Regions from separate parts of the Sneathiella sp. P13V-1 genome, predicted to be linked through region 2. Evidence: riboswitches for the same ligand, from Rfam matches in the RefSeq annotation. Region 2 holds a riboswitch; the other holds the start of a gene.

The links. A riboswitch is a leader RNA that binds a small molecule or an ion and turns the genes downstream of it on or off. The one in region 2 is predicted to bind cobalamin.
Region 1: linked by a shared signal. The riboswitch ahead of GUA87_RS03955 (energy-coupling factor ABC transporter permease) and the one ahead of cobW (cobalamin biosynthesis protein CobW) in region 2 are both predicted to bind cobalamin.

What each region holds. Positions count from the first base shown of each region.
Region 1 is NZ_WYEU01000001.1:802,389-817,655, reverse strand. Features, by position in the region: gene GUA87_RS03980 (ABC transporter ATP-binding protein) at 1-747, opposite strand, end outside; gene GUA87_RS03975 (substrate-binding domain-containing protein) at 811-1,998, opposite strand; gene GUA87_RS03970 (sigma-54 interaction domain-containing protein) at 2,245-3,684, opposite strand; gene GUA87_RS03965 (cold-shock protein) at 3,865-4,074, opposite strand; gene GUA87_RS03960 (bifunctional protein tyrosine phosphatase family protein/NAD(P)/FAD-dependent oxidoreductase) at 4,316-5,989, opposite strand; gene GUA87_RS03955 (energy-coupling factor ABC transporter permease) at 6,161-6,838, opposite strand; cobalamin riboswitch at 6,890-7,087, opposite strand; gene GUA87_RS03950 (UDP-glucuronic acid decarboxylase family protein) at 7,224-8,174, shown strand; gene GUA87_RS03945 (glycosyltransferase family A protein) at 8,166-8,930, opposite strand; gene GUA87_RS03940 (hypothetical protein) at 9,044-9,745, shown strand; gene GUA87_RS03935 (hypothetical protein) at 9,750-10,442, shown strand; gene GUA87_RS03930 (imelysin family protein) at 10,611-11,897, shown strand; gene GUA87_RS03925 (di-heme oxidoredictase family protein) at 11,955-13,481, shown strand; gene GUA87_RS03920 (imelysin family protein) at 13,491-14,585, shown strand; gene GUA87_RS03915 (DUF1513 domain-containing protein) at 14,575-15,267, shown strand, end outside.
Region 2 is NZ_WYEU01000003.1:348,777-364,043, reverse strand. Features, by position in the region: gene cobI (precorrin-2 C(20)-methyltransferase) at 1-593, opposite strand, end outside; gene cbiE (precorrin-6y C5,15-methyltransferase (decarboxylating) subunit CbiE) at 590-1,801, opposite strand; gene GUA87_RS14870 (precorrin-8X methylmutase) at 1,798-2,451, opposite strand; gene GUA87_RS14865 (sirohydrochlorin chelatase) at 2,455-3,501, opposite strand; gene cbiB (adenosylcobinamide-phosphate synthase CbiB) at 3,558-4,553, shown strand; gene GUA87_RS14855 (cobyric acid synthase) at 4,546-6,012, opposite strand; gene cobO (cob(I)yrinic acid a,c-diamide adenosyltransferase) at 6,012-6,647, opposite strand; gene cobN (cobaltochelatase subunit CobN) at 6,644-10,390, opposite strand; gene cobW (cobalamin biosynthesis protein CobW) at 10,394-11,428, opposite strand; cobalamin riboswitch at 11,553-11,741, opposite strand; gene GUA87_RS14835 (VOC family protein) at 11,836-12,252, shown strand; gene cobD (threonine-phosphate decarboxylase CobD) at 12,249-13,268, opposite strand; gene GUA87_RS14825 (ABC transporter ATP-binding protein) at 13,373-14,158, shown strand; gene GUA87_RS14820 (hypothetical protein) at 14,217-14,909, shown strand; gene GUA87_RS14815 (SDR family NAD(P)-dependent oxidoreductase) at 14,906-15,267, opposite strand, start outside.

The DNA of each region.
Region 1 (15,267 bases), on a different contig from region 2:
CACACCCAGATAGGCTTCCTGAACGATAGGGGAGGCAATCACTTCCTCAGGTTCCCCATCTGCCACAAGATAACCGTTGTGAAGAACGATGATCCGGTCCGCCAGATTGCGCACCACATCCATTTTATGTTCCACAAGAAGGACCGTTTTATCGCCTGCTTTTTTAATGTCGGCGATCAGGTCCAGCACAATGGGAACTTCATCTACGGACATACCGGCAGTTGGCTCGTCGAACATGAAGATATCCGGCTCCAACGCGCGTAAGATTGCCACTTCCAGTTTCCGCTGATCTCCGTGGGAGAGGGCTGAGGCCACCTGGTCCCGCTGATCATAGAGTCTTACCTCATGCAGGTAGTGGTTCGCCTTTTCAATCAGCTCAACATGACTTGTCGCCATTGAGAAGAAGCTGAAGCCTTGTGCTTCGCGTGCCTGAACGGCAAGGCGCACATTTTCCTGAACCGAGAGGCTCGGGAACAGGTTCGTTAGCTGAAAAGCGCGGCCAATACCCATGGCAGTGCGTTTTGACGCGCCTTTTTCTGAGATATCCTCCCCAAACAGTTTTACCCGGCCACTTGTGGCTTTGAGCTGCCCTGAAATGAGATTGAAAAAGGTTGTCTTTCCTGCGCCGTTCGGACCGACAATGGCGGTCAGAGTGTTGGGCTGAAAGCTGGCTGTGACGTTATTGACCGCAACATGTCCGCCAAAGCGAATTGTCAGGCCGTCTGTTTCCAAAGATGGAGTTTCCATTATGCTGTACTTGCTAAAGTCTTGTCCAAAGGTGGAGGGACCCGAAAGTCCCCCCGATAATGGTTACTTACGACCAACCGGAATGTCCATTTCTTCCGCTTTGATCTCACGAACAAGCTCAGGAATGGCCCATTTCACATCTGGATCAACCTTGATCTTGAAGTGATACATGGATTGAAGGGCTTGATGATCTTCTTTACGGAACATCATTTTACCTTTTGGCGTATCCCAATCCATACCTTCCATGGCAGTGATCAGATCTTCGGTTTCATATGACTTCGCTGTTTCAAGCGCTTTCACAACCGCGATCGCCGCAGACATACCACCTGCGGTGAAGAAGTCAGGGGGGCTTTGGAAGCGTTCCTGGTGCGTTTTCACGAGCCAGTCGTTGATCGGGTTCTTTGGAATGCCGTAGTAGTAGTAAATGGCGCCTTCCATGCCTGGAACTACCTTGTATGTTGGCAGAACCGGAAGGATGTGACCACCCGCAGAGATTTCAATACCGAAACGCTCTGGTTTGGTCGCTGCGATCTTACCCAGGGCTTTAGTATCTGCAGAATAGATCATGATTACTTTGCGGCCTGGCTTGTCTTTCAGGGCAGCGTAAACACGTTCCGTTGCAGATGTGTAATCATCTGTTTTGAGCGGCACATATTCTTCGTGAACCAGATTTGCACCTGTGCCTTTCAAGGCTGCTTTAAAGGCGGTGATACCATCGCGGCCAAAGGCATAATCCTGTGCGATGGTAGCAACATAGAGATTTGCATCCGGGCGAAGGGCTTTCGCCTGCCCCTGCATATCCATGGAGGAGTTGCGGGATGTCTTGAACACATAACGGTTACTGTCTGGGCCTGTCAGGCTGTCGGCAACAGCTGGCTCCACAATCAGGATTTTTTCATATTCTGCGGCGATTGGAAGTAGACCTTTGGTCACCCCGGAAGATGTGGCGCCAACAGCCAGAACAACTTCGTCATCACCATAGGCTTCTGCCAGCACTGCGCGGGCGACGTCAGGCTTAAACTGAGTGTCTTTTTTGATCACCTCAATTTTACGGCCTTTCACTTCCATGCTGCCGCCTGTGGCATATTCAAGGCCCAACATGAAACCAGTTTGTGTTTGTTTGGAAAATACTTCGTAGGTGTGGCCGGAAATACCGTGAACCAGACCAATTTTAATGGGATCCGCCGCATGCGCAGATGTGGCAAGAACGGCCAGGCTGGCTGCAGCCAGGGCCAAGAGTGCTTTCTTCATTGTGTCCTCCCAAATTCATTACATCTGCAGGCCCGGCGGCTTGGCAGACGGGTAAGCGATCTTATGTCGCTTATCCATCTTCTCTATCGCAAACACTGTGCCAGTTTGAGAATGGCAGTTTTCTGGGGATTGTGGTGGCCTGCTTTCCGGAGAGTGTCCGGATTGCCGGACATAGTTGAAATCCAAAGATAAAATATCTGTTTATATACAATAAGGTAAGGTGATTTGTCCGGAAAACCGGACAGTTCATTTGTTGTCCGGAATTCCAGACAACTCGTCAATATTTCCCAGTTTTTCGTAGAATTGAGCCCGACTAATACCCAGAAGTTTGGCTGCCTTACTACGGTTTCCACCTGTTATCTTTAGCGCCTTAATGATGGCCCGTTTCTCAGTTTGTTGTTGTAAAGTTTTCAGATCCATTATTTCCCCCTCCGTGTCCAAAAGCGAAGGGGACGGCTCGGTTGAAGGGGTTATGGTTTTTGGATTTAGTTTCAGAACTTCCTTGAAATCCTGTGATGTTAGTTGGTCTCCTGTGCAGGTGACCATCGCGCGTTGTAGAAGGCCGGACAATTCCCGAACATTTCCTGGCCAGTTATGGGCGTGAAAAAGCTCCAGACATTCTGGGGCAAGATCAATGGCACCCCGATCCAGTTCACCTGCATGTATTTCCATCAGAAACTCACAAAGGAGCGCGATGTCTTCCTTACGGTTACGAAGAGGAGGAATATTTAACTGAACCACATTAAGTCGGTAAAACAGATCTGGGCGAAACTCGCCGTCCTCAATCATCTTTTCTAGATTACGGCTGGTGGCAGCGATGATCCGCACATCAACCGGCACCACTTTGTTAGCACCCAGAGGCTCCACCTCTTTTTCCTGCAGAACCCGCAAAAGTTTGGCTTGTAGGGGGAGAGGCATATCGCCAACTTCATCCAAAAATAACGTGCCACCGTCTGCTGCCTGGAATTTTCCGCGCCGGGTTTTATCAGAGGCTCCGGTAAACGCACCAGGTTCGGTGCCGAAAAGCTCCGCTTCCAAAAGATGTTCAGGGATTGCTGCGGTGTTCAACCGGATCATGGGCATATGGGCACGATCAGAACTGGCATGGATCGCATGGGCCAGAACCTCCTTGCCTGTTCCGGTCTCCCCTCGCAAGAGAATTGTTGCCGTTCCCTTGGCGGCGCGCCTTGCCTCATTTTTTAGAGCACGGATGGAGGGGGTGTGCCCGACAAATTCTCTAAAGCTGTAGCGGGCGCGTCGTGTTTCCGCGAGCTCTTTTCGGGATTTTTTCAAATCCGACTGCATGGTCTGAAAACGGGAAACAAGAGGTTTGAGCGCATTAAGGCGGTCGTAAAGAATGACACCCAAAGCGCCGACAATGTCACCGCTTTCATCTTCCAGTGGAATGCGCGACACCACAGTATCCCGCCCTGAAATGGAGAAAATATCCAGAAGTTCGGCTTTGCCCGTTTCCACAACTTCACGCATACGGCTTTGGGGAATAACATCCTCAACGGGGATGCCACGCATTTTCTCAACACCGTTCCAGCCGATCAGGGCTTTGTATTTGTCATTCATCCATACGATCTTTGCGGATGTATCAACGACAACAGCGCCTTCATAAAGATTATCGAAAAGTCGCGCGATAGAATTGGCAGCTAGCTGACGAACAGCTGCTTCATCCAATTGATTTTTGCCCCCTCGTAGCATGTCGCGCCTCGGTCTTATGCCCGTTAGAATTCCATTTCATTTAGGATGAAATTTAAAAAGCAAATTGTCGAGGGGAAAATTATCTGTTTTAAAACAACATTTTATGTTGATTTTGGGGAAATAGGTTACGCCCGGACAGTGCCGGGCGTAGATCCATTATTCGACAATTGCCAATTCTTCTGCAGATGACTTGCCGGTACGACCTGGAACCAGTTCGTAAGATACTTTTTGTCCGTCTTTCAAACTTGAAAGGCCCGCGCGTTCAACGGCGGAGATATGTACGAATGCATCCGCACCTCCATCGTCGGGTTCAATAAATCCGTATCCTTTAGTTGCATTGAACCATTTTACGGTACCTGTCGCCATCTTAAATCTCCTTCGATAGCTTTTAATATCAGGGCCCTGCCGATTATAGATTCGAAAGGACCCAGTTCTTCAACGAACATGCTTTCTGTTAGCCTTGTGTCTATCTGCAGACAGACGGGTCGGAATCTCAAATCGAATGTTTCGCTGCCAGAGTGTTTACTGGAAATCTGTCATGGTCAACTGATTTTAGCAGTAAGGTTACTCTGACAGCCTTATATGACAGGAATTTGACTTATATGTCTCAACCGGCGGAAACTTTTTCCGGTTTTACCATCCATTCTTTCCCTTTAAGCATACCCTTCCAGTAGACTGGAGGTAGAATCTGCTCTTTCAACAGCCAAGCAAGTCGGGAAGGGCGCGTGCCGTTGATGACCCATTTGGGGAAGCTCGGTAGCAGTTTTCCGCCATATCCAAACTCCGCAAGGACAATCTTGCCGCGCTCCACCGTGAGCGGGCAGGATCCATAACCGTCATAATGACCATAAGCACCCTGTCCTTGAATATCTGCAGCTACATTTGCGGCAACAACCGGGGCTTGCATGCGGGCTGCGGCGGCTGTCTTGGCGTTGGGGGCGTTCATCACGTCACCTAAGGACCAGATATTGTCGAAACTTTTGTGGCGCAGGGTGGACTGATCCACATCAACCCACCCTGCAGCATCCGCAAGGGGGGAGACGCGGATGAAATCTGGGGCTGTCTGCGGTGGGCAGACATGCATCATATCAAATTCGACCGTGACGGTTTCAGGGTCGGTGTCGGGTTTGTTCACCTGGAAGGTGGCTGTTTTCGAAATACCGTCAACGGCAATCAGATTGTTGAAGAAGTTGAGGTCCGCATTGTATTTCTCCACATATTCCATCAAAGCGGGAACATAGTCAGGCACACCGAATAACACACCGCCTGCGTTATGGAATTGAATATCAATATCCTTCAAGACACCCGTTCTGAACCAGTGATCAGCGGAGAGATACATGGCCTTTTGCGGCGCACCCGCACACTTAATCGGCATGGGTGGCTGGGTAAAGAGCGCCCGACCTTTGCGAAGACCGCGCACCAACTCCCATGTATAAGGGGCCAGGTCATAGCGGTAGTTGGAGGTTACCCCGTTTTTACCCAATGTCTCCACAAGGCCATCCACCTTGTGCCAGTCCAGTTTAAGGCCGGGGCAAACAATCAGGCGTTTGTATTTGACGACTCGGCAGCCGTCCAGAATGACGGCGTTGTCGGAAGGTTCGAACGCGGCCACAGCTGATTTCACCCAATGAACACCCTGCGGGATCAGGGAGCCCATGGTTTTTGCTGTATCTGCGGCGTTAAAAATACCACCGCCCACCATTGTCCAGCCGGGCTGGTAATAGTGGATATCAGCTGGATCAATGATGGCAACATTCAGGTCGGGAAGGCGGCTATGCAGGCTGGACGCCACAGAAATCCCTGCGGCACCCCCGCCCACGATCACCACATCATAGCTGGCATCGGCAAGATCCGTTGGAGTTTTTCCGCCATTGGCAATGCGGCGCACCACTCCAGCCATGTCATAGCCCGCGGCTTTTGTCTGCGTCAGAATATCTGAAAGCTCCATTTTCTCCGCTTGGGAGAGGGACCAGAGGGTGGCAGAGCGGGTGCCTGTACGACAATAAGCGAAGACAGGTTTTGGAAGTTCTTCAAACAGGGCGCCAAATTTCTCGGCATCTTCATCAGTTACCTTGCCGGAGGTGACAGGTTGGTATTTGATGGTAAGGCCCACTTCGTTAGCGGCGGCTTCGATTTCTTCAAATGTTGGTTGATCCGCCCCCTCGCCATCGGGTCTGTTACAAATAATGGAACGAAACCCCATTTCCTTTAATGCGGCGATATCATCTTTGGTGATTTGCGGGCTGACGGACAAGCTGTCCGAGATTTTCTTCGCTTCCATCATTTCCTCCTAAAGCGTGTCCGGCCTGATCTATTTTACTTATCTAAACTAGAATAGATCACAAGAATGTGAACTGTCGGTGATTAAGTCACATAAGGAAACTAGGAGAAAATAAACACAAAAAAAGCCCCGGAAAACCGGGGCTTCTTGAAACTGTTAGTCGCTATATATTTACGCGCCGTTATACAGACGATCGTGGAACAGCGGACTGTCTTTCAGCTGGTGGAATGTCTTGGCCATGGCCAGAACACCCAGATCAACAAGTGGTTCAAACAGGATGACGATCATGTAAGCCGCTCCGAAAGAACCAACGGAAGCAAGTGTTTCCGCGCCAAAGCCCTGGCCATAAAATGCCCAGAAAGCAACCCAGGCAACAATGCCACCCTGATAAGCTGTGGACAGAGCCAGTGCTTGCTTGTAGGTCACGTCTTTATAGGCTGTTTTTGCTGGAATGATGCGTTTTGCAATCGCCGCTACCGCCATCAATGGAACCAGCAATGTTGTGATGTTGACGAAATACATCGGCAGGTCATATGGCGCGAACAGAAGACCTTGTGTCAGAAGGCCGAGAGCCAGGCCAATTGCAGCAGGAGCCGCACCGAACATCAGGAACAATGTTGATCCCAAGATGAAGTGAACCTCAGAGATGCCGATCGGTTGACGTGGGAGGACTTCGAAGAAGCTGAAGACAAGGACAGTGGCGATCACACTGCGCACGAGCAGGGAGATCAGACCTTCTGTCTTAATCGCGGTCCAGCTGTTTTTGAGAACGACGCCAAAGGCTGCTGCGGCAGTTGCAAAGCTAAGCCCCATTTTCGCGCCTTGAACAATTCCTGGTTCAATATGCATTTTTATAACTCCTGTTTTGCACCCACCGTGCAATTTCTGGCGGCTATGCCGCGTGTTTTCTCTTTGCTCTTCAGGTGTCCTGACTCACGCTTCAAAACCAACCTTCGCCTTCCCGGTTTCCCAGTGGCAATTTGAAGGGGCTCCACGTTCACAGTTGCGGGGGCAGTCCCGGATCAGAGTGTCCCTCCTACCGTGTTCCCTGATGTAAATTCTTATTCTAGAGCAAAAAAATAGTATCAGAATAAGGTCCCTTGTAAATAAAGGAATTGTGCAATTGCAATAATAATCAGTACTTAAGGCAGATTTTGTGCGTAAATAAATTGAGGCTTTGTTAATTTACACTACTGTATAAGGCCAATTCCATTGATCAATTTCGGGGGCGAAAATGGAACAGAAAAAGGTGCTGGTAACAGGTGGTGCGGGGTTTTTGGGATCACATCTGTGTCAGCGGCTGGTGGATCAGGGGCATGATGTTCTTTGCGTCGATAACTTCTTTACCGGCTCAAAAAACAATGTTCTTTCGTTGCTGGGTAAACCTAATTTCGAACTCATGCGTCACGATGTCACCTTCCCGCTTTATGTGGAGGTCGACCAGATCTACAACTTGGCCTGTCCGGCTTCCCCTGTACATTACCAGTTTGACCCGGTGCAGACGACGAAGACCAGCGTACATGGCGCGATCAATGTTCTGGGGCTTGCCAAGCGCGTGAAGGCCCGTATTCTGCAAGCGTCTACCAGTGAGGTTTACGGCGATCCTGAAATTCACCCTCAGCCGGAAACCTACAGGGGACGGGTCAACACATTTGGGCCGCGCGCCTGTTATGATGAGGGGAAACGCTGTGCGGAAACCCTTTTCCATGATTATGAGCAGCAGCATGACCTGTCCATTCGGGTGATGCGCATTTTCAATACTTACGGGCCTCACATGCACCCAAATGATGGACGTGTGGTGTCCAATTTTATCGTGCAGGCGCTCAAAAATGAGCCGATCACGCTCTATGGGGATGGGTCTCAAACCCGATCCTTCTGTTATGTGGATGATCTGATCGACGGCATGATGGCCATGATGGCGCTGGAAGAAGATAAGACAGGGCCCGTAAATGTGGGTAACCCGGATGAGTACAGTATTCGGGAACTGGCAGAGAAGATCGTCGCTCTCACTGGATCCAAGTCAGAGATTACCTATCGGCCTTTACCGCAAGATGATCCAACCCAGCGCTGCCCGGATATTACAAAAGCAAAGAAATTGTTGAACTGGCAACCGTCAACCAAACTGGAAGAGGGTCTTGCCAAAACCATTTCCTATTTTGATCAGCTGTTGAAGATATCAGGCTGATTGTGCGGCTTTTGCTTTCTCGGCGCGGATATGTTTCCAAAGAACGCTGTTCGGGCGGAGAAAATAAAAGGTCGTTGCCCGGCCCGTCGGGCGGTGGCTTCTATTGCGGATGAGCGAATCTGAAAAGCGGCGATCCGCCCCGGCCATGCCCTCCTTGGAGAAATATTCCTTCGACCAGGTGTGCAGAAGCGGGGCGCAAGACAGTTTATCCACCATAATGGTGTTGGGGTCGGCAAATCCGCCTTTGTGATTTTGTAAAGTGGTTGTTCCAATCCCCACGGAGTGCCATTTATCTATGGTAAGCAACTCATCGGTTTCCTCATCCACCAACCAACGCAGCGAGCAGGTCCAGTCCACACCTTTGATGGCACGTAGTTGAGAGGAGATATGCTCCGGTGCCACATAGTTATCGTCATCCAGATAAGAGACATACTGACTGTTAGCTAGGAAACTCATGACGGTGCGAAGGGAGCCACCGTCTCGTGCGGAATGCACCCCTGTATGCCGGGTAGAGGTTGAATATCCCGGATCCACAATGGAAACCGTTACCTTCTTTGGGGCCGCTTTTAGAATGTCATCAAGGATCGACTCATCCCCAAGGCACTTATCCACGCCAATGAGAACCTGAATTGTCCCCTTGAGATCCTGACGAAACAGAGATTCCATGGCCCGCACCAGTTCAGGCCGCACAATGGTCGGGATCACAACGGCCGCATCAAATGGTGCGTCAATTTTCTGGCTGTTTCTGAAATTCACATCTCTGCCCCTTCAGGTGAATAGCAACAGGAGTATAGCTAAGGTTTTTCTATACATAAAAGGGTAAACAATTTAATGTAGTAAAAAAGTTAAAATATACGCTCGGAGGGGTCATGGGACGTATAGTTGGAGTAGTGTGCTTATTTCTTACCTTGGCAGCCTGTCAGACAACAGAAAACGCGTCAGGCAAGAAACCAGAGCTCTATAAAAACCCAAATCATCTGGGTTGGGCCGTTGGATATAGCGAGGTGTGTAGTTTTCACCGCGGCCTTTCTGTTGAAAACAAAATTCTTGCCCATTTCAAAAAAATTCACGGAGATGACCCAAGTTTTGACGCTGGGTACCGCTTGAATTCAAGTTTGGTGGGATCCGGCTTTGTCACAGGTTTGCAGAACTGCCCTCATGTAAATGCTTCCCTTAAATACTCCTATGAGAGGTTTAATAATTGGGTGGCTGAGCCAAACAAATCAGCCTCTGCCCAGTCTAATGAGCGCAAGCGTCATAAACTGTCTTTGGAATGGGATGGAAATGGTGACGTCAAGACTTATGAGATTATCACCACTTCTATAAAAACGAGTTATCTGCGGAAAATCAGTGACTACATCGAACTTGAAAAAGGTAAATTCTGCAAGTTCGAATGGTCTGTAACTACAAAACCAAAAGGATACTGGAAATTCTCCTGTGATGATGGAGAAAGTGCAAAAGGTAGGTTTGATGGAAACCTCACCACAAGTATCTATTCGGGGGGCGGTAAGGTTGGATCAAAAACCATAGATTTCAGACTTGTGCCATTGTCAGAGAAATCTTCGGGGTAAGAATATGAAAACAGTTATTAGGGTGTCTGTATTGATTGCAATTGCAGGTGGATTGGTTGCTTGTCAAACGTCTAACAAGAACCTTAAAGGTCAAGAGCCTGGGATTATTTTTGGAGAAAAGAATCTGGGGCGATTTGTCGGCTATAGTGAGATGTGTGCTCAGTTCACGGGTAATAGGATTGATAACAAAATCATCAATCATTTTCGTACCAAATACAGCAATAGTAGTGAATTCGAAGCGGGTTATCGGCATTTCATAAACTATACGCAATACGACTGGGCAACTCCGCCAGAATGCGGTTATGTGAATGGTAGCCTTAAACTGACCTACGCAAAAAAAGAGGCGCTTTCTCAGAAATCCTATCCAACTAAGGCTCCCAAGTTTGTCTTGAAAGACACCCCCCATCTATTGACCGTCACCTGGGTCGACAAGGAGACTAAAACAACTCATTCGTTTAACCTCTCTCAACAGGGGAAAGAAGGCCAGACCGAAGAATTTATTGTAGATGACAACCGTCAGTGCCGTGTGGTTTTCCAATTCAAAAGAGGGAATAGGGGGATTTGGGATATGACCTGTAAAGATGGTGAAGGCGGAGCTGGTTCATTCTTGTTTAATGCAGATCACAACCTAACCACAGGAAGCGGTAAAACCACTTTTGCGGGGTCGATCGCGTTCAAAATGGTGCGTGCCACTTAATTAGCAGGTTTTAAAAACGAGATTACTCCCAATATGGCATAGTCAGTTTTTACTACTTGCAAATCATTCTCAAAAGCATTATTAAAATTCCACCAGTTTTTTTGAGGGAGAAATCGCGTGGGGCAGTTCCGCTATTTCACCCTCATCCCACTTACAAAGAGAAATTTAATGCTGTTTGGAAAACGATTTGTGCAGGCGATGGGCGTGACCATTGCTGCGACTTCACTACTGTCCAGCCCGCTTGCGGCTGCGGAAATGGTAAAGGAGAAAGCAATTGTCGAAACTTATGCCAACGTGGCTGAAGCGATTTATGAAGATAGCCTGATCAGTGCCAAAGCGCTGAAGGCTGCTGTTAATGCGCTTGTTGCCAACCCTTCTCAAGGGTCATTGGATGCGGCGCGTGCGGCCTGGGTTGCGGCCCGTGTTCCTTATCAGCAAAGTGAAGCTTATCGTTTCGGTAATGCCATTGTCGACGACTGGGAAGGTCGCGTAAATGCGTGGCCACTGGACGAAGGTCTGATAGATTATGTGGATCAGGGTTATGGTAGCGAATCCGATGAAAACGCGCTTTATACTGTAAATGTGATTGCCAACAGCACGTTGACCGTCAGCGGTAAAAAAGTGGATGCCTCAAAAATTACCCCTGCCTTGCTTGCAGACACTTTGCATGAAGCAGAAGACGTAGAAGCCAATGTGGCCACAGGGTATCACGCCATTGAATTTCTTTTGTGGGGGCAGGACCTGAACGGGACAGGTGCCGGTGCAGGTAATCGCCCTTACACAGATTTTGACGTGAAGAACTGCACGGGCGGGAATTGTGACCGCCGCGCAGAGTATCTGGTATCAGCAACTAGTTTGCTGATTACTGATCTGGAAGAAATGCTGGCCAACTGGAAAGCAGGCGGCGCGGCACGTGTTGGTTTGATGAAAAACCCTTCAACCGCTCTTTCTGTGATGCTGACAGGTATGGGATCTCTGTCCTATGGTGAATTGGCAGGTGAGCGCATGAAGCTGGGTCTCATGTTGAAGGATCCGGAAGAAGAGCATGATTGTTTTTCCGATAACACGCATAACTCCCACTATTTTGATCAGATCGGTATTCGCAACGTTTATTCAGGACGTTACAAGCGTCTGGACGGATCCGTTGTCTCCGGCCCGTCCCTTTCTGACCTGGTCAAATCCAAAAGTGCAGATCTGGACCGTGAAATGACAGGTAAGCTCAACGCAACTGTTGTATCCATGGCGGCAATGAAATCCCGTGCAGAAACCATCGAAGCCTATGACCAAATGATTGGTGAAGGCAATGTGGAAGGAAACGCGGTTGTTCAAGCGGCTATTGATGATTTGGTTGCGCAGACCCGTTCCATTGAACGCGTCGTGAGCGCGTTGGGTCTTGAAGCGCTGGAAATTGAAGGTTCGGACAGCCTCGATAATCCAAACGCCGTCTTCAACTAACAGTAACCGGGGCGGCTTTCTTTGGTCGGATAGTCGCCCGCTTTCAGGTTTGAGCAAATGAAAAATTTTATCCGTTGTGTGGGGGGCGCCAGTTTTCTGGCATTGTCCCTATTTTGCGTTTCTGCCACGGCTTCAGAAAATACTGTCAGAACAGATTTGTCCGAGAAAGACCGTGCCCGAGTTGAGGCAGTCATCAGGTCGGCAGAGCAGTTTTCTAAACCCGAAGCCTTTGAAAATATGTCAGGCGGTGCAGGAACGCACAAGGGCACGCCGGATCGGAACGCTTTTTCGGAGCATTCCGCGAATTTGAGCTTTGAAGGTCAAGAGAAGTTTAAGTTGGGGAATGGCCTATTCCGAAAACTATGGGTTTCCTCTCCTTCGTCAACGCAAGCCTCGGATGGTTTGGGGCCGCTATTTAATGCAAGATCTTGCCAGCGTTGTCATTTAAAAGATGGTCGCGGTCATCCACCGACCTCCCCTGAAGATACGGCCATATCCATGTTCCTGCGCCTTTCTGTTCCGCCAAGGAATAGTGAAGAAAGGCAAGCCATTGAAAGTGGTGAGAAAGCTCTGATTCCCGAGCCGACCTATGGGGGTCAGTTTCAGGATTTCGCCATCCAGGGTGTCCCTGCAGAAGGTCGTATGACCATTTCTTATGAGGAGCAATCAGTTACGCTTGAAGGGGGAGAAGTAGTCTCACTTCGCAAGCCAACATATGGTGTGGCAGATCTTGGCTATGGTCCCATGTCAAAAGATGTCATGTTCTCACCCCGTGTGGCACCTCAGATGATCGGACTTGGCCTTCTGGAAGCCATACATCCTGCTGACATATCGCATCTTGCAGACCCAGACGACAAAGATAAGGACGGTATTTCAGGCAAGATCAGTTGGGTCGGGGCAAAGTCTGACCCAAATCGCGTTATCGGACGTTTTGGCTGGAAGGCTTCCACTCCAACAGTGCGACAGCAATCCGCAGGTGCCTTTGCTGGGGATATCGGCATTTCCTCCCCTGATGCGCCGCGCCACTACGGTGATTGTACCGAAAACCAGAAAGCCTGCCTTGAGGCGCGCACCGGTGTCCAAAAGCGCCTTGGGGATACAGAAGCCCCTGATCCTGTGATGGATCTTGTGAGCTTTTATTCCAGCAACCTTGCAGTACCTGCACGACGTAACGTAGGCGATCCGGAAGTTCTAAAAGGCAAAGAGATTTTCCACTCCATCGGATGCGCCAGCTGTCATACGCCGAAATTTGTGACCCGCCGGGACGCGGCTCAGAAAGAACATGCGTTTCAGTTGATCTGGCCTTATTCGGATCTGCTTCTTCATGATATGGGCCCGGGTCTTTCCGATAATCGCCCGGTAGGAGAGGCAGCAGGATCAGAATGGCGTACGGCACCTCTTTGGGGAATTGGCCTGACGGAAACGGTCAGCGGTCATACTTTCTTTCTGCATGATGGGCGTGCGCGAAACCTGAAAGAAGCGATCCTCTGGCATGGCGGTGAAGGTAAAGCCGCGAAAGAAGCGTTTGTTGCTTTGCCAAAAGCAAACCGGGAAGCACTGATCAGTTTCCTCAATTCCCTTTAGGGTACCGGTATGAAGAAATATCTGACATTGATCATTGTACTGGGGGCGATGGTTTTCCCGTTACAAAAAGCGCTCGCTGACGGTACATACACTGACGTCATTGAACGGTTTGGATCTGAATTTGTTATTCCGGCGTACCGGGCGCTTTTAACGGCGTCAGAAGCGATGGATAAGGCGGCACATGCGTTATGTGCCACGCCTTCAAAAAATACCTTAGAGGCAGCACGCGGCGCTTTTAAAGATTTGATGGTCAATTGGTCATATGCAGAAGTTATTCGTATCGGTCCTATTCGTGAACAGGGGCGGCTTGAGAGAATTTTCTTCTGGCCTGATGTTCGCTCCCGTGGGTTAAAGCAGGTTGAGCGCCGCCTTAATGAAGAGCCAGAAAAACTGTCCAAGTCACTACAGAATATGAAGCATACGAGCGTTGCAACACAAGGTTTGCCTGCGCTGGAGTTTCTGCTTTTCCCCAAACCGGGTGATGTGACGAAGCAGTTTATTGGAACGGGCAGCAGATGTTCTTTTGTAAAGGCCATAACAGGTAACATCCGAAATATTTCTAGGGAACTGACGGATGGATGGGTCGGTCCTTGGGGCTACCATGCTTTAATGAAATCCCATGGGCCTGAAAATCCGATTTACCGAAATGAAGATGAGGTTATGCAGGACATTATCAAAATGCCTGTAGAACTTCTGCAATTACTGGATGCAAGCAAGATCGGCAGCAGCCTTGGAAAATCAGCGGGCAAACCGAAACCAAAACGTGCGCCTTTCTGGCGGTCAGGACTGACTTTGACGGGTTTTTCAAAAAATATCGAAGCAGTGGAAGATCTGTTTAAAGTGATTAATTTGGATAGTTTGATTGAAGACGAGGATGCTCATTTAGGAAACAGTTTTCAGTTTGAAAACAGGCAAGCCAAAGAAACTTTTGCAGAGCTGATGGTTAAAGAAACAACATGGACTGATTTGGTCATATCATCTGTGGGATATGAAAAACTTCAATATGTTCAATTCCCTATCCGAGGTATGAGAAGTCTACTAAGTGAAGATTATCCACAAACTCTTGGCTTTCAATTGGGGTTTAACTCTTTGGATGGTGACTAATAGACGCATATTTATGCAAGGGGCTTTGGCTTTGGGCGCGGTTCCTTTTTTGGGGAAAGGGGCTGCGGCAAGCACCTATCGTTTTGCCGTAGCTGGTAAAGCTGGCACTGGTTACATTGTGGCCGTTCTGGATGGTGGGGGGAGTGTCCTTCAAACATATCCATTGGAAGGGCGGGGGCACGGGTTGGCGGTCAGTCCCGATGGACGCAAACTTGCCGTTTTCGCCCGGCGGCCGGGATATTATATTCGAATGATCGACCTGCAATCCGGAGAGATTGAACGGGATATTGACCCTATCTCAGATCGTCATTTCTATGGCCACGGTTTCTTCACGCCAGATGGAAATTTTCTTTACGCTACGGAAAATGATTTCGATGGCGAACAGGGGGTTCTCGGCATTTATGACACGCGAAAGAATTATGTGCGGGTGGGCGAGATTGACACTGGCGGCATTGGCCCTCATGAGGCGCTGATGATGTCGGATGGGAAAACCATCGCGGTTGCAAATGGGGGGATCGCGACCCATCCCGATTTCCCGCGTCAGAAATTGAATGTCTCTGAGATGAAACCGTCAATGGTTTTGCTGGACGCAGTGTCTGGCGATCTTATGTCGCGTGCCACGCTACCTAGCGAGATGCATAAGCTGTCCATCCGTCATATATCCGAAGGGAATGAGGGGCGG
Region 2 (15,267 bases):
TCGATATAGCTTGCTTGATCGGAGAGCCCCATATCATTGATCAGTGCACGAATACGATCAAAGTGGCGACCTACCTTCATTACGGCGACACTGTCAGCAGCTTCGATTTTTGATTTCAACACATCATCTTTAAGCGGAGCTGGCAGTACTGTCAGAATATCGTTGCGCGCAGACAGGGGTTTTTGAAGGGCTGTGGAACAGGCGGTGAGTGAGGAGACACCCGGGATAACTTCAACCGTATGATCTTCAGCCAACCGCCCAAATAGATACATGAAGGATCCGTAGAAAAAGGGATCCCCTTCGCAAAGGACGGCAACATCCTTTCCGTCCGACAGATATCCTGCGATATCCTTTGCCGCGGCATCATAGGCCAGTTGCGCGGGTTCGCGCTCCACTGACATGGGGATACGGATCGCATATTCTTCCTGATCACCTCTTAAGTGCGGGGCTACAATCGCGCGGGCGAGGCTTTCGCCATCTTCAAGCGCAGGATAAGCCACGACAGGTGAGGATTGTAAAATGCGATGGGCTTTGAGTGTGATCAGCTCAGGGTCGCCCGGGCCAATACCAAGGCCAAATAATTTACCGGTCATTTCTTTTTCAGTACGAGTTGTGTTACCTGACGCGACGGTTTCCAGCTGGTAAAGCCGCCAATTTTCTGCGCGCGGGCAAAGTTTAATCTTGTTAATTCACCGTCATAAAGCTCATTGAGCTTAAAAGCCAGCGCTTCCCCTTCGACGGTAACTGTATTAGCGGCCAAAATGCCGCCGGGTTTTAGCTGTTCCCAGCAATAATCAAAAACGCCACTGGTGAGGCCGCCGCCGATAAATACCCGATCAGGGGGCGCCTGTTCTTTCAAAGCATCCGGTGCTCGCCCTTCGATGACCTTCAATAAAGGGGTGCCGAGCCTGACTTTATTTTGAAGAATATGCTGCACACGGTCATTGCGCGTCTCCACGCATATTGCTGTATTCAAAGGATGACATCGCATCCATTCGATCGCAATGGAACCGGAACCGCCGCCAATATCCCAAAGATGCATTCCTGGAAAGGGCGCAAGGGCAGATAAAGTCGCGCTTCTGATTTCCCGTTTGGTGAGTTGTCCATCATGAAGAAAGACATCATCCGGCAGTCCGGGAATAACAGGTAACGGTTTGGCTGTGTCATCTGCAACGCACTCAATGGCAATGCAGTTGAGATCTTGAATATCTGTCGCGCCTATCCATTCAGAAGCCATCTTTGTGCGGATCACTTCTGTCTCGCCGCCCATATGCTCCAGCACCGTCATTGCGCTTTGACCATAGCCCGCGTCTGACAACAGAGTAGCAACATCGGCTGGGGTCTTTCCTGTATCCGATAGGGCAATTAGTTTCGCCCCGGGATAAAGAGAGCTGCGGATTAAATCTAGAGGTCTGCCGTGCAGGGTAATCTGGTGAACACGTGTAAGGTCCCAGCAGAGCGCTGCCGCGGCCAATGAAAAAGCGGAACTTGCTGGAAAAATGCTAATTTCTTCGGCAGGCAACCTTTTGGCGAAAGTGACACCAATCCCGAAATGCTGTGGGTCGCCCGTTGCCAGAATGGCTGTGGGTTCCCCCCGACGATCCATCACGTCGTTAACGAGCTTCATTAGCGGGGATGGCCAGGAAAGGCGGGGGCGTGTGTCATTTTCCGGAAGCATTGCCAGATGACGATCGCCGCCAATGATTAAAGTGGCGCTTGTTAGCGCGGACTTTGCCTTGGGTGATAACCGCTCCAGCCCATCATCGCCGACACCAATGATATATAGCCAAGGATCGCTCATGATTTATCCTTTAATCCAATGGAGATCCCATTCAAGGCGCCCGCCGCCATAGCGCTTCCGCCTTTTCGGCCAAGTAAGGTGACATATGGCACACCAATTTGTGCTTCATGCAGCGCTTGCTTGGATTCTGCGGCCCCTACAAATCCGACCGGGAAGCCAATAATAGCCGCTGGTTTGGGGGCTCCCTGTTCGACCATTTCCAGAAGGTGAAAAAGGGCAGTGGGCGCATTGCCGATCACAACAACACTGTTTTCAAGATGAGGCCGCCAAAGCTCTATTGCAGCGGCTGATCTTGTCGTCCCAATTTCTTTCGCAAGATTTGGAACCGTTTCATCATTTAATGTGCAAATGACGTCCACATCGTCTGGCAAAAAGCGGCTAATGATACCGCGGCGGACCATTTCACAATCACAAAAAACCGTACCCCCAGAATTCAGTGCTTTGGTCGCGGAGACAACCACGTCTTCGCTGTAGGCCAGTTCGTTAAAAATCTCTGTCATTCCGCAGGCATGAATGATCCGCGTAATCATGCGCGCCAGATCTTTAGGGATGCCACCGAAATCTACTTCACTTGCCACCGTTGAAAATGACTTTTCATAGATGGCAGCAGGATCGCGGATGTAATCATATGTGAAACGGTGTTCCGTCATGGATTATTTATCATCCTTTTTCATGGTAACCGGCCCCAGCGGATGGTCCGCATGTGGGTAAGGGTGGTGATGATGTCCATGATCATGACTATGTCCATGATCGTGATCATGGTCGTGGTGATGATGGTGTCCATGGTCATGACTGTGATCATGGTTGTGGTCGTGAGAATGCCCAGTGCCGATACCTTCCACGTGGTGATGATGGCTTTCCTGAACCATGCCCACTTCATCCTCAAAGCCGAGGGCCTGCTCACGATACTTACAAAGACCACAGTTCATATTATTCGTGCCGTCCAGAATTTCCTGAACCCGATCAGCAAAACAATCCAGCACGAGCGGATGATCGTTTAAGTAAGATGCTTTGATAAATTTAATATCAGGATATTTGGCTGCAACTTTGTCGGTGTAGTCGTAAATACGATCCACCAGAATGCCTGTAAACAGGAAGTAGGGGAACACAACGATGCGCTTGTATCCAAGGCGTGCCGCGTGGTCTAGGCCCGGCTCCACCAATGGGAAAGTGACGCCAGAATAGACCGTTTCCCCCCAGCCAAATCCCATGCCTTCCCAAAGCATCCGCATGACTTTTGAAACATTTGAATTGGCATCAGGATCAGATGCGCCACGCCCCACAACCACCAGCATGGTTTCATGCAAAGGAACGTCATCTTCAGCGGCTTCCAACGCTTCACGAATACGATCACCAGCGGCCCGGATCATTTTCAGATCAATGCCAAGTTCCCGCCCGTAAGAGATTTTAAGCCCTTCATGTTGCGCCGCATAGGTGTTCAGAACGGATGGGATATCGTTTTTTGCATGACCTGCCGCGAATAGCATACCGGGTATGGCGAGAATATGATTGTGGCCACTTTCACGAAGGTTATCCAATCCAGTGCGGATAATCGGTGTGGCAAATTCCAGAAAACCGGAGTCGACTTCATATTGCGGCAGGCGTTCTGCAATGCCTTTGGCGACAGAGGCAAATTGTGTAACCGCACCTTCATCGCGGCTTCCATGGCCACAAACCATAACACCAATTTTTTCGGTCATTTCTTAACTCCAGTTTCTAGGTTGACGGATCGGGTCTGGCAGATCATCTTTGCGCCATGCCAGAGACACTCCATCAGATAGCTCAGATTTTGAGGGACCCCGCGACGCTTGCAGGGTGTGTATTGTTGGTGGATCTGTTGATCGGCGATCCAGCTTTTGTATACGCGCGCATTTCTCATCCGGTTGTGATTATCGGCAATCTCATCAGTTTCTTCGAAAAGCTGTTGAACCGGGGCGGAAATATTCTTCGCTTCATGACAGGCAGCCTGACAACCCTGTCGGTAATCCTGATATCTGTCATTGCGGGTGTCATGATCATGGCGCTGATTGAACGGATTCCATTCGGGTTCGTTTTGGAAATCCTGCTCGCCAGCAGCCTGATCGCTTGCCGCGGCCTTTATGATGCGGTGCGCGCCGTTCAAAAAGGACTGGATGTTTCTTTGGACAAAGGACGCGCCGCGGTTAGCCAGATTGTTGGCCGTGATCCCGAAAGCCTTGATGAAAGCGGCGTTACCCGTGCCGCCATTGAAAGCCTCGCTGAGAATTTTTCGGACGGGACCGTGGCACCCATATTCTGGTTCGCACTTTTCGGATTGCCGGGGCTGATTGGATACAAGGCGATTAACACCCTTGATAGCATGATCGGTCACCGCAACGATCGATATGAATATTTCGGTAAATTCGCGGCGCGCCTTGATGATGCCGCCAATTACATTCCCGCGCGATTGACCGGGTTGCTGATTGCTGTGGCGGCTGTTCTCTTGCCGGGTGCATCCAGCAGACGCGCGTTCAGCTGTTTGGTGACTGATGCCAGCGGTCATAAAAGTGTCAACGCCGGTTGGCAGGAAGCGGCGGTTGCTGGTGCCCTTGGGATTTCTCTCGCTGGACCACGTATTTACGGTGGCAAGCTCACCAACGATATTTGGATGAACGAGGCTGGCGTGAAAGATGTGGGCGCCGCCCATTTGGGGCGTGCCCTCAGCCTTTATCGTCTGTCCGTTTTGTTGTTGGTCGGTGTACTGGCTGTTATTGCATGGCTTCAGATTAGTTAGCGGCATTTGCAACCTCCACCAATCGATCCAGTTTCATATGGGTTTCAAGATGATCTGAAAGGTCATCCAACGCCTTCTCAACCTGTTCTTCAAATGCCAGTAGTGCTATTGTTCCGTCCCTAAAGCGCGACAGGAATTTCTGCCGGAAATGATCGTTGGCGAAAACGCCGTGAAGGTAGGTGCCCATCACACGTCCGTCTTTCGACATCACACCGTCGGACCCGGACGCCAGTTGGGCGAACGGGCGTTGGATGGCTTCTCCTCGGCATTCCCCTACATGCATATGATAGCCTGAGATCCTGTTGCCCGTCAGGAGATCTTCGCCTGCCTCTTCCAGAAGTTTTTTATCCCCTGAAAGTTCCGTTTCAAATTCCAAAAACCCTAGCCCATCAATGGAGGGAATATCCCCTTCGATGCCTTTAGGATCGGTGATTTTCTGTCCTAACATTTGAAGGCCGCCGCAAATGCCAAAGATGCTTCCGCCTTGGCGAAGGTGTACTTTGATATCCAGATCCCATCCACAGTCTTCTATCGCCTTCATGTCGGCGATAGTTGCTTTTGATCCCGGAAGCAGGATCAAATCCGCACCTATGGGAAGGGGGGTGCCGGGTTTGATCATTTCAACAGAAACATCCGGTTCTGCATGCAAGGGGTCCAGATCATCAAAATTGGAAATACGTGGCAGGACCGGCACAACAATTCTAATCTTATCAGTGGTGTTTTTTTGTGTGCTTTGTATAGAAAATGCGTCTTCTGGCGGCAATTTATGGGCATCTTGAAAAAACGGAACCAATCCAAAATTTTCCCATCCTGTTTTCTCTTCCAAAATCGACATGCCATCATCAAACAGCGTCGGATCACCGCGGAATTTGTTGACAATAAACCCTTTAGTGCGCTGTTTTTCGCTGTCAGACAACAGAAGATGTGTGCCCGCGATTTGGGCGATGACGCCGCCCCGATCGATGTCGCCAGCCAACAGAACGGGAATATCTGCGGCCTCGGCAAATCCCATATTGGCGATATCATTTTTCCGAAGATTTACTTCTGCCGGGCTGCCCGCGCCTTCCACGATGACGATATCCGCATCTTCACCAAGGCGGCGGAAGCTCTCTACAGCCTTTGACAGGAATTCAGGTTTAACTTTCTGAAACTCCCGTGCGTTTGCGTTGCCCCAGATTTTTCCCTGCAGGATCACTTGTGCCCCGACCATACTTTGAGGTTTCAGAAGAACCGGGTTCATATCGTTCAAAAGCGGTGCGCGGGCGGCACGCGCTTGCAAGGCTTGTGCGCGCCCAATTTCGCCGCCCTCAACAGTGACGGCCGCATTATTGGACATGTTTTGCGGTTTGAATGGCTTGACCTTCATGCCCCGATTGGTCAAAGCACGGGCAATGCCTGCGACAAGCAGTGACTTGCCGACATCGGATCCCGTACCTTGTATCATCAGGGCGTTGGTCATTAAAATTCGATCCCGACCTGTGCTTTTACACCGCTGCGGAAGGGGTGCTTGATCTGCGTCATTTCAGTGACCAGATCCGCCGCATCAATCAGTTCGTCTTTTGCATTGCGGCCGGTGACAACCACATGCAGGTTTTCCGGCTTGTTTTTCAAAAACTCGACCACTTCGTTGAGATCAAGGCTGTCATAACGAAGGACGATGTTAAGCTCATCCAGAATGATCATGTCATATTCAGGATTTTCACCGCGACAGGCTTCGATCATTTCCTTGGACTTTGCCCATGCTTTTTCAGCCGCGCGAATATCCCGTTCACGATCCTGCGTCTCCCACGTAAATCCTTCACCCATGGTGTGAATTTCAATCTGATCAGGGAAGGCTTCCAGAACTTTACGCTCTCCGGTTTCCCATTTGCCTTTTACATATTGGACAACACCAACTTTCATGTCGTTGCCAATGGCACGGGCGGCAAGACCAAAGGCGGCAGTGGATTTGCCTTTCCCTTTACCTGTGTGGACAATCAGCAGTCCCTTTTCGATGGTTTTGGTTGCCAGCATTTTGTCGCGGGCGGCTTTCTTTTTGCGGGCCTTTTCGTTGGCGCGTTCCAGCTCTTCAGGTGTCAGTTGTTTTCCTGTCATGATCCCATCTCCCTTTTCATTTCCGCGATGTTAGCGGCGGTACTGTTCCGTCGCGGTGTCCACATGTTTCGTTCCAACGCTTCGTTAAAGCGGTCCAGCATTTCCTGCAAAGCATCCGGGTTATTGTCTTTTAGAAAGTCATGTACCCGATCATCATTTATATAGGCATCAAACAGGATGTCGAAGTGATGATCTTTGACCGCCTTTGCTGTGGCGGCAAAGGCAAAAAGATAATCCACGGTCGCTGCCATTTCGAAGGCACCTTTGTACCCGTGGCGCATGGCACTTTCGATCCATTTGGGATTGGCAGCGCGCGCCCGGACAATACGCCCGATTTCCTCTTCCAAAGTCTGGATTTTTGGACTTTCAGGGCGCGAATGATCATTGTGATAAATGGTCGGCTGCGCGCCTTTTAGATGGCGAACTGCAGCAGTTACACCACCTTCAAATTGGTAATAATCGTCGCTATCCAAAAGGTCGTGTTCGCGGTTATCCTGATTGTGGACAACGGCATCAATGTTTTTAAGGCGGTCTTCAAATTGGGAGTGAGCCGCCTCGCCATCATCCTTGGATCCGTAGGCATATCCGCCCCACGCCACATAGGCACGGGCCAGATCTCCTTCATCATCCCAGCCTTTTTCATCGATGAGGGCCTGCAATCCTGCGCCGTAAGCGCCGGGTTTTGATCCGAACAGGCGGAAGCCAGCCTGATGGGCGGCTTGCGTCGCCTCAACGCCTTTGGCAATGAGCTCCTCGGTTTCCCTGCGTACTTTATGGGCGAGGGGGTTGGTCTTTTCATCTTCATCCAGTTTGGCAACAGCGCGGCTTGCACTGTCAAACAGGGCCATTTGCTGCGGGAAGGCATCTCGGAAGAAGCCCGAAATACGAAGGGTCACATCCACACGTGGCCTGTCCAGAATACTCTCAGGTAGAATTTCAAACCCTGTTACCCGGTTGGATGCCTTATCCCATGTGGGGCGAACCCCCATCAATGCCAAAGCTTGGGCGATATCATCACCACCGGTGCGCATGTTGGATGTGCCCCACGCGCTTAAAATCATGGATTTGGGCCAGCTGCCGTGGCTTTGGCGGTAATGGGCAATCAAACGTTCTGCTGATTTCCAGCCTAAAAGCCATGCCGTAGGAGTGGGCACAGATCGGCTATCCACGGAATAGAAATTTCGGCCCGTTGGCAGAACATCATTCCGGCCACGGGTCGGTGCGCCTGATGGCCCTGCTGGTACAAAATCACCATTTAAGCCTTTTAGCAGACCTTTTAGTTCGTCATTTCCGGATGAAAGAACGGTTGGCTTTAAGGTCTCTTCCACATAGGCCAGAGCAGCTTTTGTCTGCACCCAGTTTTCTTCAGGCGCTGTGCGCCCGCTGATAAGATCACTGGCAAGTAATTCAAGGCGCTCGACTGTGTCTCCGTTGCTGCGCCATTTGATGTCACGATCAAGTGCCGCGGGACGTGGCCCCGTCCAACTGGCCCCCATTTCACAGTCGAGCGGATCAAACTCATCATCAATATCCAGATCACGGGCAAGTGCGCGGATGAGAGATGCATCTCTACCTTTGCCATCCCCACGCGGAATACGTACCAAGGCAACCAGAAGATCTTCAAGCTGTCGCCCATCAGGTGATTTGCCGAAAATATGCAAACCATCCCTGATCTGCAGCTCTTTCAATTCACACAGATAATTATCCAGTTTCGAAAGCTGTTCTTCTTCGCTTTCACCTTCTGTAATTCCGCAATCACTATCAACTCCAGACAGCTGCGTCATTTCAAGGATTTGCTTTTTCAGCAATTCCAAACGTCGGGGATCAACCCCGGCGGCTTCGTAGTACTCATCCACCAGTCGTTCCAGATCCGCAAGCGGGCCATAACTTTCCGCCCGTGTCATGGGCGGGGTGAGATGGTCGATGATAACCGCGGAAGATCGGCGCTTGGCTTGGGTTCCTTCGCCGGGATCGTTCACAATAAACGGATAGATGTGGGGAAGGGCGCCAAACACAGTTTCGGGATAGCATTCTTCTGATAAGGCCAAGGATTTACCGGGAAGCCATTCCATGTTGCCATGTTTGCCCATATGAACCGCTGCATGAATGCCCTCTACTTCACGAAGCCACATGTAAAACGCAAGATACCCATGAGGCGGTACCAAATCCGGATCATGATAACTTTCGGTTGGGTTAATATTGTATCCACGGGCTGGCTGAATGCCGATCAGGATATTCCCATAGCGTTTCACCGATAAATGAAACTCACCATCTTCCACAAATGGATCATCCGATGGACTGCCCCAACGTTTAGTAACTTCAGATCGAACTTTCTCAGGCAGGCTTTCGAACATCTTTTGATAATCTGATACAGACAAATGGCATTCGCTTAAGCGATAAACACCGTCAGTTTGGCGGTCGTTAGTCGGGCCGGAAAGCAGAGCATCAATGAGCGCATTTCCATCTTCTGGAATGCCGGAAACCGCATATCTTTCCTTATGAAGGGCGTTCAATACTTCAATAACACCAGCCGGGGTATCAAGGCCTACACCGTTACCGATGCGTCCGTTGCGATTAGGGTAGTTCGCAAGAATAAGTGCAATTTTGCGATCTATAGGGTCTGTTTTTTGCAGAATAGCCCATTTAGCAGCCAATTTTGCGACAAAATCAATCCTGTCAAGAACAGGCTTGTAGGTAACAATATTGGTTTCAGTCCGTTTATCGAACCCGGCATCCGCCTTAAAGGACACAGCACGGCTTAAAATTCGGCCGTCTACTTCTGGCAAGGCAACATTCATGGCGATATCGCGGGCGGAAAGACCTGCAAGCCCGTCACGCCATCCTTCCTCGTTGCCGCCAGAGAATATCACTTGCAAAATCGGACAGTTGGCACCGTCAAAGGGGGTTTCATGTCGCGCCCCACCGGGACTTGAAACAGCGAACCCTGTGGCGTTTAGGATCACGCTTGGATTTGTGTCTTCAAATACGGTTTCGATAATCTCTGATGACACCGGATCTTTCAGGGATGAAATGAATAAAGGCAGGGCATTCATGCCTTGATCCTTTAACGCCTCAATCAGTGCATCAACGGGTGCCAGATTATTTGCCTGAAATAAGGCGCGATAGAAAGTAATGGCGACAACCGGTTGTCCTTCGATCCATTTATTACGAAGGATATTGAGGTCAGGATGATCTGTATTTGGACAGTATAAACCCGCCTTAGGCAGTAGATACGGCTCTTGCCAATCCGATTGACCATCCAGAATAAAATCGCAATATTCCAGAAAAGCGCGATAGTTGATGGCGCCGCCTTGAACCAGATACTGCCATAACCGGTGTACTTGATCTGCAGGCAGTGTATTGAGCCCCAAAAGCTCTGGGTCTTCCTTGTCATCACCAGGCAAAAGCGCCAACGGAATGTTGTTGCGGCGACAACATTCGGTAATTTGTTCCACACCATAAGACCAATAGCTCACACCACCCAATAGGCGAACAACGACCAACTTGGCTTCAGAGATAATCTCCTCAACATAAATATCGACGCTGAGGTTGTGGGAAAGTTGCATATTGTTGGCAAGGCGTAAGGAAGGCGCGTTCTCTTCTCGCTCCTCGTTCACGAGGGCGAGGGAAGAAAGTTCCGTATCCGCGGCGGAAAGAACAACAATGTCACCGGGGGTTTGCCCCAGATCTACGGCTTCTGATCCGTCTGAAATGCCGCCAGGTGTCGCTGCCAACAGATGCATGAATTAACCCTTTAGCGCGGAAGTAATAGCACCTTCATCAAGGCCATGCTCGCCAATTATGACAAGACGGCTGACACGTTCGTCACTGTCATTCCATTCGCGATCAAAATAATGCTGAATGCGATTTCCAACGGCCTGAACCACAAGGCGCATATCCTTACCATTCACGGCAATGAAACCTTTTGCCCGAAGGATGCCATGATTTTCGATGGCGGATTTCAAACGAGCAACCAGTGTTTCCGGATCGTCAGGGTTATCAAGGGCCACAACAAAGCTGTCGAAATCATCATGTTCGTGATCGTCATGATCATCATGGTGGGATTTGCGCCCTTCCAGATCATCTTCTGCGGCGGCCCCCATTCCCAAAAGAACCGCGGCGCTGATGTTCCCATGGGAAGTGCGAACCAATTTCACCGATGGGCGTACACGATCCCGAAGTTCTGTTTCTGCTTTTACAAGATCAGCATCTTCCAGCATATCTGCTTTGTTCAGCAAGATCATATCTGCGCAATTGAGCTGGTCTTCGAACAGTTCCTCTAATGGACTATCATGATCCAGATTTTCATCTGCTTCGCGCTGCGCTTGTACGGCATCCGGGTTAGAGGCAAACAACCCGTCACGATAGGCAGGGCTGTCGATTACAGTGACAACACCATCCACTGTCACCTGAGTACGCACCTCTGGCCATCCAAAGGCACGAACCAAAGGTTTTGGCAGGGCAAGGCCGGATGTTTCAACTATAATATGATCAGGACGTTCTTCACGATCCAGCAGCGCCTGAATGGTTGGCAGGAAGTCATCTGCAACCGTACAGCAGATACATCCATTGGCGAGCTCGACAATGTCTTCTTCACTGCAATTTTCATTACCGCAGCCTTTCAAGACTTCACCGTCGACCCCTAGATCACCAAATTCATTGATAATCAACGCAAGGCGTTTGCCATTTGCGTTCTCAATTAGATTGCGGATGAGGCTGGTCTTACCAGCACCCAAAAAGCCGGTTACAACAGTTGCTGGAATTTTCTCGTATGCGGTCATGGTTTTTCCTGAAATGAAGACATGGGGATATGGCGCGCTGGCAAACCAGAACGGGCGCAGGTAATCAGCGATGTAAGAGGCCGAATAAAACTCATTCTCGGCACGTCATGATCCTCCGTCATGTTTTAGAACCTCATTTGATGGCAGGTCTCCTGGCTTACGAATGACACCGAACACCTTCCCGCCGTAGCAGTGGTTTGTTGTTCGGCTAATCGCCTACAGTTGCGGGGACAGCCGCGGAATTGATCTTAATCGCACCGCGTTCCCTTTTTAATCCCAAAAAACTTCAGGAACCATCGTTGCCGGACGCTAAGGGGATAACGGGTTGGTGTCAATTCAATAAGTGACAGGAGGCACAAAAGAGATTACCGTCCCGGCTGGTTAGAAGACTTGTCTGGAGAAAATTAATGCCCCCGTTTCACCTTGCGTTCCCTGTTCTGGATATAGAAGATACACGCCAGTTTTTTGTTGATGTTCTAGGCTGCAAGGTCGGGCGTGAAGCTGAGAAATGGATTGATTTTGATTTCTTTGGTCATCAGATTTCTGCTCATGTGAAACCTGAAGAATGTACAGGCGCGCAAACAAATGGTGTGGACGGGGATCAGGTGCCGGTTCGCCATTTCGGTGCCGTATTGGAGTGGTCAGAATGGGAATCTCTGCTGGAGCGTGTTAAAGCGGCGGGTGTTGAATTTATCATTGAACCGCGCATCCGTTTTGAAGGTCAGCCAGGCGAGCAGGGGATTTTCTTTATCAAAGACCCCGCAGGTAATGCGATGGAGTTCAAGACTTTCAAAGATATGGATAGCTTGTTCGATGCCGGCTAACTTAGAGACTTAAGCGCTTTAGATAAACGGTTCAGGGCTTCTTCGTCTTTGGGAAGCCCAAACCGCAGCCATTTGGAGTTATATTCGAAGGGGCGTGTCAAAATATGATTTTGGCACAAATGTTCAAATATCGCATTGGCTTCGTCAAATTCGGCTAACAAAAACAGCCCCGCATTTCCCATAACCTTACCGCCGGACTGCGATAGAAGCACCGCCACTTTTTCAGACATGTTTGCGATTTGTGTCCGAGTGGAGCAATGCCAATGAGTATCTGCATAGGCGACAGAACCAACCTCTGCGGCAACCCCGCTTACCGCCCATGGGCCAAGAGAGGATCTTATTTTCGAGACCCATGTTGGATCTCCGCAAACAAATCCAAGGCGAACCCCTGCGAGCCCAAAGAATTTCCCGAATGATTTTAAGATAAGTGTGTTCTCGGGGTCGTTGGAGGCCGCCGCACTTTTATCCGGTGTCACATCCATAAAGGCTTCGTCAATGATCAGAAGGCCATCTGGTTTCAACCAGTTTGTTCGCCATAAATTGATTTCATCAGAATTAAATAAGGTGCCTGTAGGATTGTTCGGGTTCACAAGCACGGCAATATCGGCTGGCTCAGCAGGTGCCTTTGCAGAACCGTAAACTTCATGACCGCCTAATTTCCAGCAATTGGAATGCTCGGCATAGGTCGGAGATTGAATGGCAACCTTTTGAGGGCCGCCCGCGATAAGGGGCAGGATTTGCAAGATGCTTTGGGTGCCGGGGGCGGCGGTAATTGAATAACTTTCTGGAAGGCCAAAGTAAGATCTTGCCGAGGAAAGCAGCTTTTCTTCCTGTTCTGTTCCAGGGAGAGATGTCCAAAACTGGGTGGATATCTCAGGGACAGAGTAGGCGTTTGGATTGATGCCTGTACTTAAATCCAGCCAATCAGAAGCATTGCCGCCATACGCACACCTCGCGGCATCGATGTCACCGCCATGAAAGACAGGCCGATTATAGCTGTTTGACGAAATACCCATGAATACCGAACCCGAAATTAATTCTATTCGACTTAGTTATAAAGCAGATTGAAATCATTGCCAGTTTCTGTAATTTGAAGAGGTAAATAGGGGAAGGAATATTCGTGTCTGCACAGCCTGAAAAAATCACAATCAAAGGGCTAAACAAACATTTTGGCGCCAATCACGCGCTAAATGATCTAAGCCTGTCCGTAGGGGCAGGGCAGATCCTCACCCTTATTGGACCTTCAGGTTCTGGGAAAAGCCTTGCCTTAAAAAGCATTGTTGGGTTGGAGCGTCCTGACAGCGGCACAATCGAAATTGATGGAAAACGCACAGATACTCTGCGCGGTCAGGACTATGACGAGTTTTTGAAACAGTTTGGTATCCTGTTTCAACGCTCCGGTTTGTTTGATGGGTTACCGGTATGGGAAAATATCGGCTTTCGACTTCTTCAACAGCCTGGGGCGACCCGCAAAGATGTCCGTGAGCAGGCAAAAGACAAACTAAGGTCCGTTGGACTTTCTGCTGATGCCGTTGATCTTTATCCGTCGGAGCTTTCTGGCGGCATGCAGAAACGTGTGGGTATAGCACGGGCTTTGGCTGGGAACCCGCCCATTTTGTTCTTGGATGAACCAACCGCGGGCCTTGATCCGATCATGAGCAACGTCATCAATGATCTGATAGTTAAAAATGTGCGTGAAATGGGCAGTACGGCCATCGTCGTAACCAGCAATTTGGTAACCGCGTCCCGGATTTCAGACCAGATTGTTATGCTTCATGAAGGTCATGCCATGTGGCAAGGCAGTTCTGATGAAATTGAAGACACTGATAATCCATATGTTTATCAGTTCTGGCACAAGAAGAAGGACGGTCCGATTAAGATGCCCGTCTCGTCCCTGGCCTTTTAACCTCACGAACATATGTATGTAAGCGTCTACTGACCTCCATCACTTAAGGGAGGTTAGGTTGGATTTTTACACCTCACATAATGATTTGGCAGATTTGCTTGAGCCGCGGCAGATATCTGGTTGGCATGGAGGTGTTGTGACCTTATGGGACAGAAAGCTCCATGTCCTAAGTGGCGCTAATTTCGCTTACGAACACTCCCTTGAGGAGATAGAGGAAGATTATTGGAGGCATTGTTTCCAAAGCGTGGAAACAAAACTCAAGCTGATGAATGTAAAGCCTTTTCATTCCTGGGCAGCGGATGGAAAGTTTTTCAAGAACATCATGTCTCCGATCCAGATGGAGCTTTATCTGCCGTCCTTTTATCAGATCGTCAAATTAATGCCGCGTCAGATGCTGGGGGCACGCCGAAAGATTTTGGCGCGTTATATGGACCTGAAACTGCTTGATGCAAGCGCCCCGAAAGCCAAATGGAGCAAGTGGTTCATTCGATCAGCACCTCTTCTTTATCCGGCTCATGAACTTGTTGCTAGGGCAGATCGATTCACGGCGACAATGAGGTTTAACGCGGATCAGGGGAGAGCGGCTCAGAAAAGCAGGACAGTTGCGTATATCAGATACATTACCCGGATGAGCGATAAGGAACTGATTGGAGCTTTTTCCCATCAGGATAGTTACGAGAGAGAACTGGAATGGCTACTTGTTCTCTCCCGTGATTTTAAGCTCACTTTAGAGGATATCTTTACAGATTAGCCTTCAAGTGCAGGCAGGCCAGATTTTTCACGGAACTCTGGATTGCGAATGTCCAGTTCCTGACCAGCAAATTCATCAGCGGCTTCAGAACAAAGCCAGGCGATGGCTTGAGCTGGATCCTTCGCGGCTGACAAGTTTTCGCGGGGTAGTTGGCTTACACGGTTGATGCCGGAGGCGCGAATGTTGACCTGCATATCTGTATCAACGACCCCTGGTGCGAAACCAAATACCCGAACGCCTTTTTCACCAGCTTCATGGGCTGTTGCGCGTGTCATCATATAAACACCAGCTTTGCCGGAACAGTATGCACTCCAGCCTTCCAGTGGATTATGGGCGGCACCTGAACTGATATTAATGA